2 regions of the Duganella sp. 3397 genome follow, and region 1 is predicted to be linked to the other one. Evidence: riboswitches for the same ligand, from Rfam matches in the RefSeq annotation. Region 1 holds a riboswitch; the other holds the start of a gene.
The links. A riboswitch is a leader RNA that binds a small molecule or an ion and turns the genes downstream of it on or off. The one in region 1 is predicted to bind cobalamin.

Region 1 (6,554 bases):
GCAAGCCCGAATGCGATGCCATGAACGGCGGCAAACTGGAGGCAAAGACCCTGAGCCTGCATGGCCTGTGGCCCAACAAGAAGGAGTGCGGCACCCGTTACGGCAGTTGCGAAGGCCAGCAGTTCTCGCTGTCGAAGGACACCATCGCAAAAATAGCGCCGTGGATGCCCAACTTCTATTACGAGCGCACCTTCGGCGCCTACGAGTGGAACAAGCATGGCAAGTGCCAGGAACTGGCGCCGGACGATTACTTCATCAAGGCGGTATCAGCGGTGCGGGTGGTGAACGATTCGGAAGTGGGCAAGATCATCCTCGGCAGCACCGGCAAGAGCATCCGCGTGGACGACTTCTTCGCGCGCGTCAAAGCGCGCCATGGCGAGAAGGTGGCCGATAGCCTCACGCTCGTGTGCAGCCAGCGCAAATACTTGCAGGAGATCCGGGTGTCGCTGCCGCTGCAATTCGGCACCGACCGCGACCTGGCGGCCATGGTGGGCAATGCCCAGCCGGCGCCGGCGCGGGTGCAGGGTTGTGCCGACGAGATCTACATCGAAGCAGCCGGCAAGGATTGAGCTTTTGCGGCCAGCTTGCGTTCGGCCTTGCGCCGGTACATGGCGTCGTCGGCATCGGCCACCAGGTCGGTGGCGCTGACCGGCTGCTGCTGGGCACGGCCTTGGGGCGCCAGCATTGCCACGCCGATGCTGGCGCCTGCCACCAGCTCGTAACCTTCGATGTGATGCGCCTGGGCCAGGCGAGTTTCCAGCTTGGCCACCACGGTGGCCGTGGCTGCGGCGTCGCAGCCCACCAGGATCACGGCAAACTCGTCGCCACCGAGCCGCGCCGCCAGGTCGGACTTGCGCAACTCCTCGCGCAGGCGTAGCGCAGCGCCGGTCAGCAACTGGTCGCCGGCGGCGTGGCCGTAGGTATCGTTGATCTGCTTGAAGGAGTCCAGGTCAAGGTACAGCAGCGAGAGCGGCTCCCCCGAGCGCGCGCACAGTTCTACCTGCCGCTCCAGGAACTCGCAAAACATGGCGCGGTTGGCCAGGCCGGTGAGCGGATCGTGGGTGGCCTGGTGGCGCGCCTGCGCATGCATGCGCGCCGCATCGACCAGCGCCACGCCCACCTCGTCGGCCTCGCGCAAGCCGTAGCTGGCTGCTGCCACCGCTTCGCCGCGCCCCAGCGCCATGGCCGGCGCCACCAGCGCGCCGATGGCGCGCGTGATGCGGTTGCTGATGCTCCACGCCAGTACCAGGCTGGCGGCGAGCAGGGTGGCGGTCGCCAATACCAGCACCAGCAGCTTGCGATTGAGTTCGGCGTTGAGCACCTCGATCGGAATGCCGATACCGACCGTCCATTGCGAGTCGCCCGCATGCGTCATCACCGCCAGTATCGGCTTGCCGTCGAGGGTGGTGGTTTCGATCACCCCTTCAAAACCTGCACGCATACGGTCGATGACTTCGGGCAGCGCCTTGTGGCCGACGTAGCGCTGCGTGTCCTGGCTACGCGCGACCACTTTGCCGCCGCGATCGAGGATGCTGGCAATCCAGTGCTCGGGATAGCTTTGCTGGGCCAGCAGGGCGTTGAAGCGTTCTACCGGGACGGTCGCATTCAGCGCGCCGATGAGGTCCGGGCGCCCGGGCAGGTATCGCACCGGGATACTGACCGACGCGATATTGCGGTTCGAGACCGCACCGATAAACAGGTCGGAAATCGCGGTGGCGTCGTTTTTCTGGACGAACTGCAGCACGTTCCCCATGCTCGGCGGGGGCAACGCGGCGCCGTAAGGGATGAAGGTATTGATCAATTGCTGGCCGCTGGCGTCTTCGAGCACGATGTTGAGCATGTGCTGCGAGGCGGCCAGGCCGCGCGCCTGCGCGTAGAATGCCTGCCGGTCGCTGCGCGCCAGGTCGGGCGAGGTGGCCAGCGCGCGCAGCGCCGCCTCCACGGTGGCGAACTCCTTGTCCACGTCCATGGCGTTGGCGCGCGCCGTGGCCATGGCGCCGGTGATGAAGGCCGCCCGCGCCTGGGTGTAATCGTAGCCGATCAACAAAATCGCCATCAGTGCAGCGGGCACGATGCACGCCACTACGAGGTACAGCAGGCGGGATCGGATCGAGGGTGCACGCATGGTTGTTATGGTTTTGAATGGCATCGGTGTCTACGGTGGCTGCTGACGGTCCATCTGGCTGCCCTCAATGTTACATCACCGCATCAAATCTGTGTCTGAAAAGCAAGATAATAAGTGACGCGACGTGGATGGCGTCCCATCGCCCGTGGTAGCGGCGATATTTTCGACTATCATGACGGTTGTCTTTCACGGAGTCACCATGAACCTTGTCAGCTGTACCGAAGAGCGCCACGCGCAAGCCATCCTCGACATCTTCAACGACGCCATCGCCAATTCGACGGCCCTGTACGAATACCATCCGCGCACGCTCGAGAGCATGAACAAGTGGTTTGCCGCCAAGCGCGCCGGCGGCTATCCGGTGCTCGGCTACGAAGACGCCGGCGGCGTGCTGCTGGGCTTTGCCAGCTATGGCGCCTTTCGCGGCTACCCGGCCAACAAGTACGCGGTCGAGCATTCGGTCTACGTGCGCGCCGACCAGCGCGGCAAGGGCCTGGGCCGCGCACTGCTGGAACAGGTGATCGCGGCGGCCGGGCAGGCCGACCTGCACACCATCGTCGGCGGCATCGACGCCGACAACCGCGCCAGCATCGCCCTGCACGAGCAGTTGGGCTTCGTCCATGCCGGCACCGTGCGCCATGCGGCGTTCAAGTTCGGGCGCTGGCTGGACCTGGCGTTTTACCAGCTGATCTTGCCCACGCCCGGCGCTCCGGTAGATGGCTAACGCCTTGCAATTCCCCTGTGCCGCCCCTATACTTCGCCGGTAGTCAAAGCTTCTGGTATGCGCGGACGTCGGGTGTGATCCCGGTTCCGCATATTTAAATGGGAAGCCGGTGCGTCCGACCAGGGCCATGCCGGCGCTGCCCCCGCAACGGTAGTCGAGGTCAAGGAAGTGCAATCAGCCACTGTGCGCAAGCATGGGAAGGCGCACTGCCAGGAGCGATCCACTCGTCAGCCCGGAAACCAGCCAGTAGCTGTCAACACGTTTGTATTGCGGAGGGCGATACGGGTGAGTGCTGCGCCGTGCTGTCCATCCGTTGTCGATGCATCCCGGCCGCATCCCCGCTTTCCTTCCCCGCGTACCGTCTCCACGCACCTGGAAGGAAGATCATGCCCGTCACCCCAGTTACTACCGTCCACGCCGAAGTTGCCAGCCGTCCCGCCACATCCACGCTGCGCGAAAAAATGATCCCGGCGCTGTGCGCCGCCGGTCTTGGCGCCGTGCTGCTGTTCGGCGCCGGTTTCGCCTCGATGGAAGCGCTGCACAATGCTGCCCACGACAGCCGCCACTCGGCGGGCTTCCCGTGTCACTAAGCCGCACCGGGCCAGGCGCTGCGGCGCCGGCCGGCATCTTCAACGGCATCGTGCGCACCGCTGCTGCCGCCGGCATCATCGCCGGCTTGCTGCTGACCGGTGTGCAGCACCTGCAGGTAATCCCGATCATTCAGCAGGCCGAGGTGTATGAAAAGGCCCAGGACTCTGCTGCTGTCGTGGTTCCTGCCGCTCCTGTCGCTGCCGAACATGCGCATGCCCCCGGCACTGCGCCGCACGAGCATGGCCATGGCGGCCACGGCGCGGCGGCAGAGGCCCACAGCCACGGCGGCTGGGAGCCCGAAGACGGTATCGAGCGCACCGCCTACACGGCGCTGGCCGATGTCAGCATGGGTGTCGGTTACGCGCTGCTGCTGGCGGCCGTGATCTGCCTGCGCGGCCGCCCGGTGACCTGGCGCAGCGGCATGCTGTGGGGCGCGGCCGCGTACGCTGTGTTCTTCATCGCGCCGTCGCTCGGACTGCCGCCCGAGCTGCCGGGCACCCTGGCGGCGCCGGTCTCGGCGCGCCAGGCCTGGTGGATCTGCACCGCGTTCTCCACCGCCGTCGCCATCGGCGCACTGGCCTGGAGCCGCAACGTCTGGTTCAAGGTGGGTGCGGTGGCGCTGTTGTTGGTGCCGCACCTGGTGGGCGCGCCGCAACCGCCCATGCATTCGATGGCAGCGCCGGAAAGCCTGGTGGGCTCGTTCATCATCGCCACCGCGCTGGCCAATGCGGTGTTCTGGCTGGCCCTCGGGGGCCTGACCGGCTACTTCTACAAAAAGTTCGCCTGATTCATGAGAACCCACCACCGCCACATCTTCATGTGCGTCGGTCCGCGCTGCGAGCCGCAAGAAGGCCGCGCACAGGCCGTGTTCGAACACATGGGCAAGGTGATCGACGAACATCCCGAGCTGGCCGTCAAGCGTACCCGCACCCATTGCATGGTGGCGTGCCGCTTCGAGGGGCCGGTGGTGGTGGTGTACCCGGAAGGCGTGTGGTATCAGCGCGTAAACGAAGCCAACGCCGAGCGCATCGTCCACGAGCATCTGCTGAACGGGCGCGAAGTCGCCGACCTGGTGTTCCACCGCCTGGGCGTGGGCGACACCTGCGAACCTGGACCGAAATGACCGACCATCCGAATTTTTCACAGCTTGCGCTGCTGACCCACGCCTCCAACGACCTGACCGTGCTGCACCAGGCGCAGGCGCAAATGCCCGAAGGCTTCGGCCCGGTCATGGGTGTGAACCTGCAAGCGCTTGGGGAAGAGTCCACGCTGGCGCAACTGCTGGACGGCGAACTGCGCGCGGCGCGCGTGATCGTGGTGCGGGTGCTGGGCCGCCTGGGCGGCGTGCCCGGATTTTCCCACCTGGTCGAGCACGCGCGCCGCCAGGGGCGGCACCTGGTCGTCGTCAGCGGCACCGGCGAACCCGATCCCGAACTGGCGGCAGTGTCGACCGTTCGTTCCGACGTGCTGGACATGACCTTGCAGTACTTCCGCGCCGGCGGCAGCGCCAACCTGGCGCAGCTGCTGCGCTTCCTGTCCGACCATTTGCTGTTGACCGGCTTCGGCTTCGAGCCGGCGCTTGCGCTGCCGGACCACGGCATCTACCACCCGGACCTGGCGCCAGGCGCCGGCCTGGCTGACTGGCAGGCGCTGGCCGATCCGCAGCGCCCCAGCGTCGGCATCGTCTTCTACCGCGCCCACTGGATGAGCGGGAATACCCGCTTCATCGACGCGCTGCTGACCGCACTCGAAGCGCGCGGCATGAATGTGCTGCCGGTGTTTACCGCCTCGCTGCGGTCTGGATCGGGGGATGGCAAGCTGCCTGACGCCTTGCGTTACTTCGGCACCGTGGTCCACGGTGTCACGCAGGCCCATGTTGATGCGCTGATCAACACCACGTCGTTCGCCATGGGCGAGATCACGCCCGGCGGCCCCACGCCGGCCGGCTGGTCGGTGGGCGTACTGGAACAACTCGACGTGCCGGTGCTGCAGGCGATCACCAGCGGCATGACCCTGCCGCAGTGGGAACAGTCCGCGCGCGGCCTCAATCCGCTCGATGCTGCGATGAACGTGGTGCTGCCGGAGTTCGACGGCCGCATCATCACGGTGCCGCTGTCGTTCAAGGCGCGTGCCGCCGGCATGCCGGGCGACGCGGTCGAATATGATCCGCTGCCCGACCGCGTGGCGCGCATCGCCGGCATCGCCTGGCGCGCGGCGCGCCTCAAACGCGTACCGAATGCCGACAAGCGCGTGGCCTTCATGTTCACCAACTCCAGCAGCAAGGCTTCGCAGATCGGCAACGCCGTGGGGCTCGACGCGCCTGCATCGCTGATGCGCATCCTCGAATCGATGAAACAGGCCGGCTACGCGATAGGCGAGCTGCCCGAGAGCGGCACGGCGCTGATCCACGACCTGGTCGCCCGCTGCTCGTACGACAATATCTACCTCACGGCCGAACAGATGCGCGGCGCCACCGGCCGGGTGCCGGCAGCGCAATACCAGCAGTGGTTCGACGAGATGCCGCAGGCGCTGCAGGACAAGATGGTCAAGCAGTGGGGCGCCGCCCCCGGCGAAGCCTATGTGCACGAAGGCCACGTGGCGCTGGCCGGCATCGAACTCGGTAACGCCTTCGTGGCGCTGCAGCCGCCGCGCGGCTACGGCATGGACCCGGACGCGATCTACCACCAGCCGGACCTGCCGCCCACCCACCATTACTATGCGCTGTACCGCTGGCTGCGCGATGTGTGGCAGGCCGACGCCATCGTCCACGTCGGCAAGCACGGCACCATGGAGTGGTTGCCGGGAAAGGGCGTGGGCCTGTCGGAAGAGTGCTTCCCCGACGTGCTGCTGGGCGACCTGCCGCTGTTCTACCCGTTCATCATCAACGACCCGGGCGAAGGGTCGCAGGCCAAGCGCCGCGGCCACGCGGTGGTGGTCGATCACCTGACGCCGCCGATGACCACGGCCGACACCTACGGTGCGCTGGCGCAGCTGACGCAGCTGGTGGACGAGTACTACCAGGTCGAGGTACTCGATCCGGCCAAGCTGCCGCTGTTGCAGCAGCAGATCTGGGAACTGGTCAAGCAGACCAATCTCGATGCGGATTTGCAGATGCGG
Region 2 (6,554 bases), on a different contig from region 1:
GAACACGCGCGACATCACCGTGCGTGAGCCCGCGATCCTGGTCTTCGCGGCCGACCACGGCGTAGTGGCGGAAGGCATTTCCGCTTATCCGCAAGACGTCACCTGGCAAATGGTGGAAAACTTCCTGGCTGGCGGCGCCGCCATCAATGTCTTCGCCGAACAAAACAACTGCGCCTTGCAAGTGATCGACGCCGGGGTGAATCACGCCTTCGGCCCGCGCGCCGGCCTGGTTGACCGCAAGCTGGCCAATGGCACTCACAACTTCGCACAGGAGCCGGCCATGAGCCGCGCCACCTGCCAGGCGGCGCTGGCCGCCGGTATGGCGCTGGCGGCCGAACTGGAAGGCAATGTGGTCGGCTTCGGCGAAATGGGCATCGGTAATACCACGGCGGCGGCAGCACTGATGCACAAGCTGACCGGCATCCCGGTAGCGCAGTGCGTGGGCGCCGGCACCGGCCTGTCACCCGAAGGTGTGCTGCACAAGCAGCGCGTGATCGAAGCGGCAGTGGCGCGCCATGGCTCGATCACCGAGCCGCTCGACGTGCTGGCCACGTTCGGCGGACTGGAAATCGCCATGATCGCCGGCGCCATGCTCAAGGCGGCCGAGCTGCGCAAGGTGCTGCTGATCGATGGCTTCATCGTTACCAGTGCGCTGCTGGTGGCCGCGCGCCTGCAACCGGCCATCCTCGATTACTGCGTGTTTGCCCACTGCTCCGACGAACAGGGCCACGAACAAATGCTGGCGGCGCTCGATGCCCGGCCGCTGCTGTCGGTGGGCCTGCGCCTGGGCGAAGGTACCGGTTGCGCCCTGGCGCTGCCGCTGCTGCACGCGGCAGTCAATTTCCTCAACCGCATGGCCACGTTCGAATCGGCCCAGGTCAGCGCCAAGGCCCACTAACCCATGCACCAGCTACGCCTGTTCTTCACCGCCCTGCAGTTCTTTACGCGCTTGCCGATCCCGCGCTGGGTGGGGTTCGACCCGGCGTGGCTGAACCAGGCGTCGCGCTACTTTCCGCTCGTCGGCGTGGTCGTGGCGCTGATCGCCGGCGCCGTGTATGCGGCGGCCTTCAAACTTTTTCCGCCGGCGATCGCCGCCATTCTCTCGACGGCGGCTGGCATCTATGTCACCGGCGCCTTTCACGAAGACGGCTTCGCCGACACCTGCGATGGTTTTGGCGGCGGCATGACGAGCGAGCGGGTGCTCGAGATCATGAAGGACTCGCGCATCGGCGCTTACGGTGCGATCGGCATCTTTTCCCTGCTACTGCTCAAGTGCGCCACGCTGACCATGCTGCCGCCATACGGTGCGATTGCCGCCCTGCTGTTTGCGCATCCGCTGTCGCGCCTGATGGCCACCGGGCTGATCTGGCGCCTCGAGTACGCGCGCGCCGAGGGCAAGGCCAAGCCGCTGGCGCAGAAAATGGCCACGCCGGAATTTGCCATCGCTGCCGTCACCGCAGTGGCGCCGGCCCTGGTGCTGATCTGGCTACACTGGCTGTCGTGGACCATGCTGCTGTCGGGCATAGCGTGCGCACTGGCCGCCACCATTTGGCTGGCACGCAAATTCGTGCGCCGCATCGGCGGCTACACGGGCGACTGCCTGGGCGCAGTGCAGCAGGTGACGGAAGTGATTTTCTACCTGTGCGTGCTGGCCGGCCTGCACAGCAGCGGCCAGTTCTTCTAGCACCATGCGGCTGATCCTGATCCGCCATCCACAGCCGGACGTCGCGCCCGGCATGTGCTACGGCCGCACCGACCTGGCGGTGGCACCCGCACAGCTGGAACAGGCGCTTGCCACCCTGCTGCCCGCGATACCCGACGGGATACCGCTGTTTTCCAGCCCTTTGCGACGCTGCGCCGTGCTGGCGGCGCGCCTGGCGTCCGCCCCCATCTTCGATGCCCGCCTGATGGAAATGGATTTTGGCGCCTGGGAGATGCAGGCCTGGGACAGCATTCCCCGCGCAGGCGTGGATGCCTGGACCGCCGACCTGGCCAACTACCGCCCTGGCGACGGCGAGAGCGTGTTGCAGATGGCCGAACGCGTCGCCGCATTTTATGACGACTTGCAGCGCCAGCTCGATGCCAACCATGACGGCGCAGCGATCGTGGTCTGCCACGCCGGCACCATGCGCCTGCTCGCTGCCCGCCACGCCGGCCTGGCGCCGCTGGCGATGGCGCTGCAAGCGGCGAGCGCGCCGCACCGGCTGCCGTACGGCGAGGCGCTGATCCTGCCGCACCCCGCGTCAAAGCAAGTCTCCAGGCGACACCACGTATAATGCCCGAGTTTTGGTGCCCGCGCGTCCGTCCGGATGCGCAGTTAAACGGGAAACACGAAGCCCCTTCACAGGGCCAGCGTGTGCTGCCCCCGCAACGGTCAACAAGCGTCGCCGATGGCGACAAACCAGTCCTGACAACCACTGTGCGCTGCATGGGAAGGTGGACTGGCCGCTTGCCAGCCCGGATACCGGCCAAACCTGGTGGAAGCACACGCGCCGGCATGCGCCGCCGTGCGCTTCTGTTCAATCTGGCCTGCGGGATGCTGGCCGGTTGCCCTTTACAGAAATAGCAATCATGATCCTTCGCTTTACCCCTCGCGCGGCGCTGCCGTCGTTTGTCCTCGCCCTCGCCACCTCCTGTGCCCACGCCGCACCTGCACCTGCACCTGCACCTGCATCGGCATCCACCGTGCTGGTCACAGCCACCCGCACGCCGCAAGCACTGGCCGACGTCATCAGCGACAGCACCATCATCGACGCCGAACAGATCGCCCAGGCAGGCGCCGGCTCGATCGTCGATCTGCTCAAGCGCCAGCGCGGCATCGAGGTCACGCGCAACGGTGGCGCCGGCAGCTCGTCGAACGTCTATATCCGCGGCGCCAACAGCAACCAGAGCATCGTGCTGGTTGACGGCGTGCGTATCGGCTCGGCCACCACGGGTGCTGCCAACTGGAGCGCGATTCCGCTCACTGCCATCGACCGCATCGAAATCGTCTACGGCCCATTGAGCTCCTTGTACGGTGCGGACGCCATCGGCGGCGTGATCCAGATTTTCACGCGGAAGGGTCAGGGCGCGCCGGCAGTTACCGGCTTTGCCGGCTACGGCAGCGACAATACGCGCGAGGCCGACGCCACGGTGTCCGGCAGCACCGGCGGTGAGCATAGCTTCAGCTACGCCATCAGCGTCGGCAAGGAAAAGTCGGATGGCTTTTCCACTACCCGCTCCGGCCTGTCCTCGTACAATCCGGACGACGACGGCTACGACAAGGAAAACGTCTCCGGCCAATTCGGCCTGCAGCTGGCCAGGGGTATCGAAGCGGGTGCGCTGTTCCTGCATAGCAACCTCGATGCGCAGTACGACTCGGGCCTTGCCGCCTACGACACGCGCAGCGAGAACACCATCGACACTGCCAGCGTGTTCGCCAGGGCGCAGCTGCTGCCAGCGTGGCGCAGCCTGTTGCAATATTCCGAAACCCGCGACAAGGGCGCCAACTACATCAACGCCACCGCAGCCGGCTACACCCGCATCGACACCAAACAGAGCTTCATCACCTGGCAAAACGACGTGACGATCGGCGCCGACACGCTGCAAATGCTGTACGAGCATCGCAAGGAAGAAGTGGACACCAACGGCGCGGCCGCCATGAACCGCGACCGCAATACCAATTCGTTCGCAGCCTCGTACAACGCCCGCCGTGGCGCGCATCTGCTCAGCGCCAGCGCGCGGCGCGACAACTCCGTCTACGGCAACCAGAACACCGGCGCCATCGGCTACGGCTACCAGTTCACCCGCGCGCTGCGCGCCACCGCAAGCTATGGCAGCAGCTTCCGCGCGCCGACCTACAACGAGCTGTATTTCCCGAACTACGGCAACCCGGCCAACCGCCCGGAAAAGGGCCGCAACGCCGAAGTGGGCCTGCGCTACGACGATGGCGTCAATGCGATGAGCGCCGGCTACTACCGCAACCGCCTGACCGACATGCTGGTCAACACTAACCCTTGCCCGTTCGGCGGCGGCTACACCAGCGGCTGCGCCTACAACGTCAACCGCGCCACGCTGGCAGGCATCACGCTGTCGGCCGCCACGCGTGTCATGGGCGTCAACCTGGGCGCCAACGCCGACCTGCAAGACCCGCAAGACGACACCACCGGCAAGCGCCTGATCCGCCGCGCCAAGCGCCATGCCAACGTCACCGCCGATTACGGCACCGGCGCCCTGAAAGCGGGCGTGGAAGTGGAGCTGTCGAGCGCACGCTTCGAAAACGCCGCCAACACCGTGCGCCTGGGCGGCTACGGCCTGGTGAACCTGTACGCCGCGTACGCCTTCACCCGCGACTGGTCCGCGCTGGTACGCTGGAATAACATCGGCGATAAACAGTACGACCTGGCCCGCTACTACAATACCCCGGGCGCCAAGTTCTTCGCCGGCCTGCGCTACGGCTACAAGTAATCCCACTTCGGGGTCAGTGCCGACATTCGGACACGATCTCTGCTTTATCATTGCAGAGCCTGTGTCCGAATGTCGGCACTGACCCCGAACTTCAGGAAAGAGTAAATGGCTGATTTCTCCCGCAAGTTACAACAGCGCGCCGTCCTGGTGTTGGGTGGATTGGGGCTGTTCGCGCTTGCGGGGCTGGTGTTTTCGGGGATGACCGGGTCGGTGGCGGTTCCCCTGGCCGATATGCCGGCTGCGATTGGCGACCTGCTGCATGGCGAGAAATCCACGCTGGCCGCTACCCTGCTCGATCTGCGCGTGCATCGCGCGCTCACCGCTTTCATCACTGGTGCGGCGCTGTCCCTGGCTGGCGTGATGATGCAGGCCTTGCTGCGCAATCCGCTGGCCGATCCCTATGTGCTGGGCATTTCCGCCGGCGCGTCGGTGGGCGCGCTGGCGGCGTTGATGTTCATGTGCGCGGCGTGGATGGTCGATGCGGCGGCGTTTGGCGGCGCCGTGGCCGTCTCCATGATGTTGTACCTGCTGGCGCGGCGCGACCTGCGCGGCGGCGCCGCAGCCGATGGCGGCACCGCCCTGCTGCTGCTCACCGGCGTGATTCTGTCGTCGGCCTGCATGGCGCTCGTCACATTGATGTTGTCGATCGCGCCCGACAGCCGCCTGCGCAGCATGGTGTTCTGGATGATCGGCGACATGGCCGGTGCACCGCTGCGCTGGATGCCGTGCCTGGTGCTGGTCGCCGCGCTGCTGTTCGCGGTCAAAAATGCGCGCGCCATGAACGTGATGGCGCTCCATGCGGAAGCCGCCGCCACCTTGGGCATCCGCGTGGGCGCGCTGCGCAAGGGACTGTTCTTTGTCTCCGGCCTGCTGACCGCCAGCGCGGTGACGACCGCCGGCAGCATCGGCTTCGTGGGCCTGATCGTGCCGCACGCCTGCCGCTTCGCGGTCGGTCCCGACCACCGCCTGTTGATTCCCGCCGCCACGCTGGCCGGCGGCATTTACCTGATGCTGGCCGATACGCTGGCGCGCACCATCATCGCGCCCGAGCAGCTGCCGGTCGGCGTGATCACCGCGCTGGTCGGTGCACCGGTGTTCCTGTACCAGCTGCACCGGCTGCGGAAGTGACGACATGATGATCGCCACCCATCAGCTCTCTCTTAGCATCGGCCAGCGCCAGCTGGTCGCCAATCTCGACTGGCAGGTACGCACCGGCGAATGCTGGAGCGTAATCGGCCGCAACGGCGCCGGCAAAAGCACCCTGCTGCGCACGCTGGCCGGACTGCGCCCAGCTGACGCCGGCACGGTATCGATCCGCGAGCGCGCGCTGCAAGACTGGCCGCTGGCCGACCTGGCGCGCCAGCGCGCCTTCCTGGCGCAAAGCCGCAGTGACGCTTTCGCCTACTCCGTGATCGAAACCGTACTGTCGGCACGCCACCCGTACCACGACCACCGCTACTGGGAAGGCAGCGACGACCATGCCATCGCCCTGGCAGCGCTGGCGTCGATGGAAGTGGCCGACCTGGCCGGCCGCGACGTGCGCACGCTGTCCGGTGGCGAGCGCCAGCGGGTAGCGATTGCCGCCATGCTGGCGCAGGACACGCCACTGCTGCTGCTCGATGAGCCGGCCAATGCGCTCGACCTGGCGCACCAGGTGAGCGTAATGACTTTATTGGCGCGCCAGTGCCGCGAACAGGGCAAGACCGTGGTCATGATTGGTCATGACCTCACGCTGGCGCACAGCGTGTCCACCCACGCATTGCTGCTGCGTGGCGATGGCCGCTGGCTGGCCGGCGCCAAGGATGACGTGATGCGCGCCGATATCCTGGGCGAATACCTGGGCCATCCGATCGACATCATCCGCCACGGCCACCGCAGCATCTTCATCCCCTCCGAGGAGACCCCATGACCGAACCAACCAACACCCCTGATACCGGCGACGCCGCCCTCAACGAACGCCACCGCGTGCGCATGGAGCGCAAAAAAGCCATCATCGACGCCCAGATCGCGTCTGCCAACAAGCAGATCGGCATCATCATCGTCAACACCGGCAACGGCAAGGGCAAGAGCTCGAGCGCGTTCGGCATGGTAGCGCGTGCGCTGGGCCA

Region 2: it holds a riboswitch for cobalamin, as region 1 does, so the genes downstream of both, J2X54_RS25485 (TonB-dependent receptor domain-containing protein) here and J2X54_RS06915 (CbtB domain-containing protein) in region 1, are expected to answer to the same signal.

The regions. Positions count from the first base shown of each region.
Region 1 is NZ_JAVDVB010000002.1:521,490-528,043, reverse strand. Features, by position in the region: gene J2X54_RS06930 (ribonuclease T2 family protein) at 1-569, shown strand, start outside; gene J2X54_RS06925 (sensor domain-containing diguanylate cyclase) at 542-2,149, opposite strand; gene J2X54_RS06920 (N-acetyltransferase family protein) at 2,325-2,846, shown strand; cobalamin riboswitch at 2,900-3,109, shown strand; gene J2X54_RS06915 (CbtB domain-containing protein) at 3,233-3,436, shown strand; gene J2X54_RS06910 (CbtA family protein) at 3,427-4,224, shown strand; gene J2X54_RS06905 (ferredoxin) at 4,228-4,560, shown strand; gene J2X54_RS06900 (cobaltochelatase subunit CobN) at 4,557-6,554, shown strand, end outside.
Region 2 is NZ_JAVDVB010000013.1:474-7,027, forward strand. Features, by position in the region: gene cobT (nicotinate-nucleotide--dimethylbenzimidazole phosphoribosyltransferase) at 1-898, shown strand, start outside; gene J2X54_RS25475 (adenosylcobinamide-GDP ribazoletransferase) at 902-1,684, shown strand; gene J2X54_RS25480 (histidine phosphatase family protein) at 1,689-2,276, shown strand; cobalamin riboswitch at 2,271-2,488, shown strand; gene J2X54_RS25485 (TonB-dependent receptor domain-containing protein) at 2,572-4,446, shown strand; gene J2X54_RS25490 (iron ABC transporter permease) at 4,552-5,574, shown strand; gene J2X54_RS25495 (ABC transporter ATP-binding protein) at 5,582-6,355, shown strand; gene cobO (cob(I)yrinic acid a,c-diamide adenosyltransferase) at 6,352-6,554, shown strand, end outside.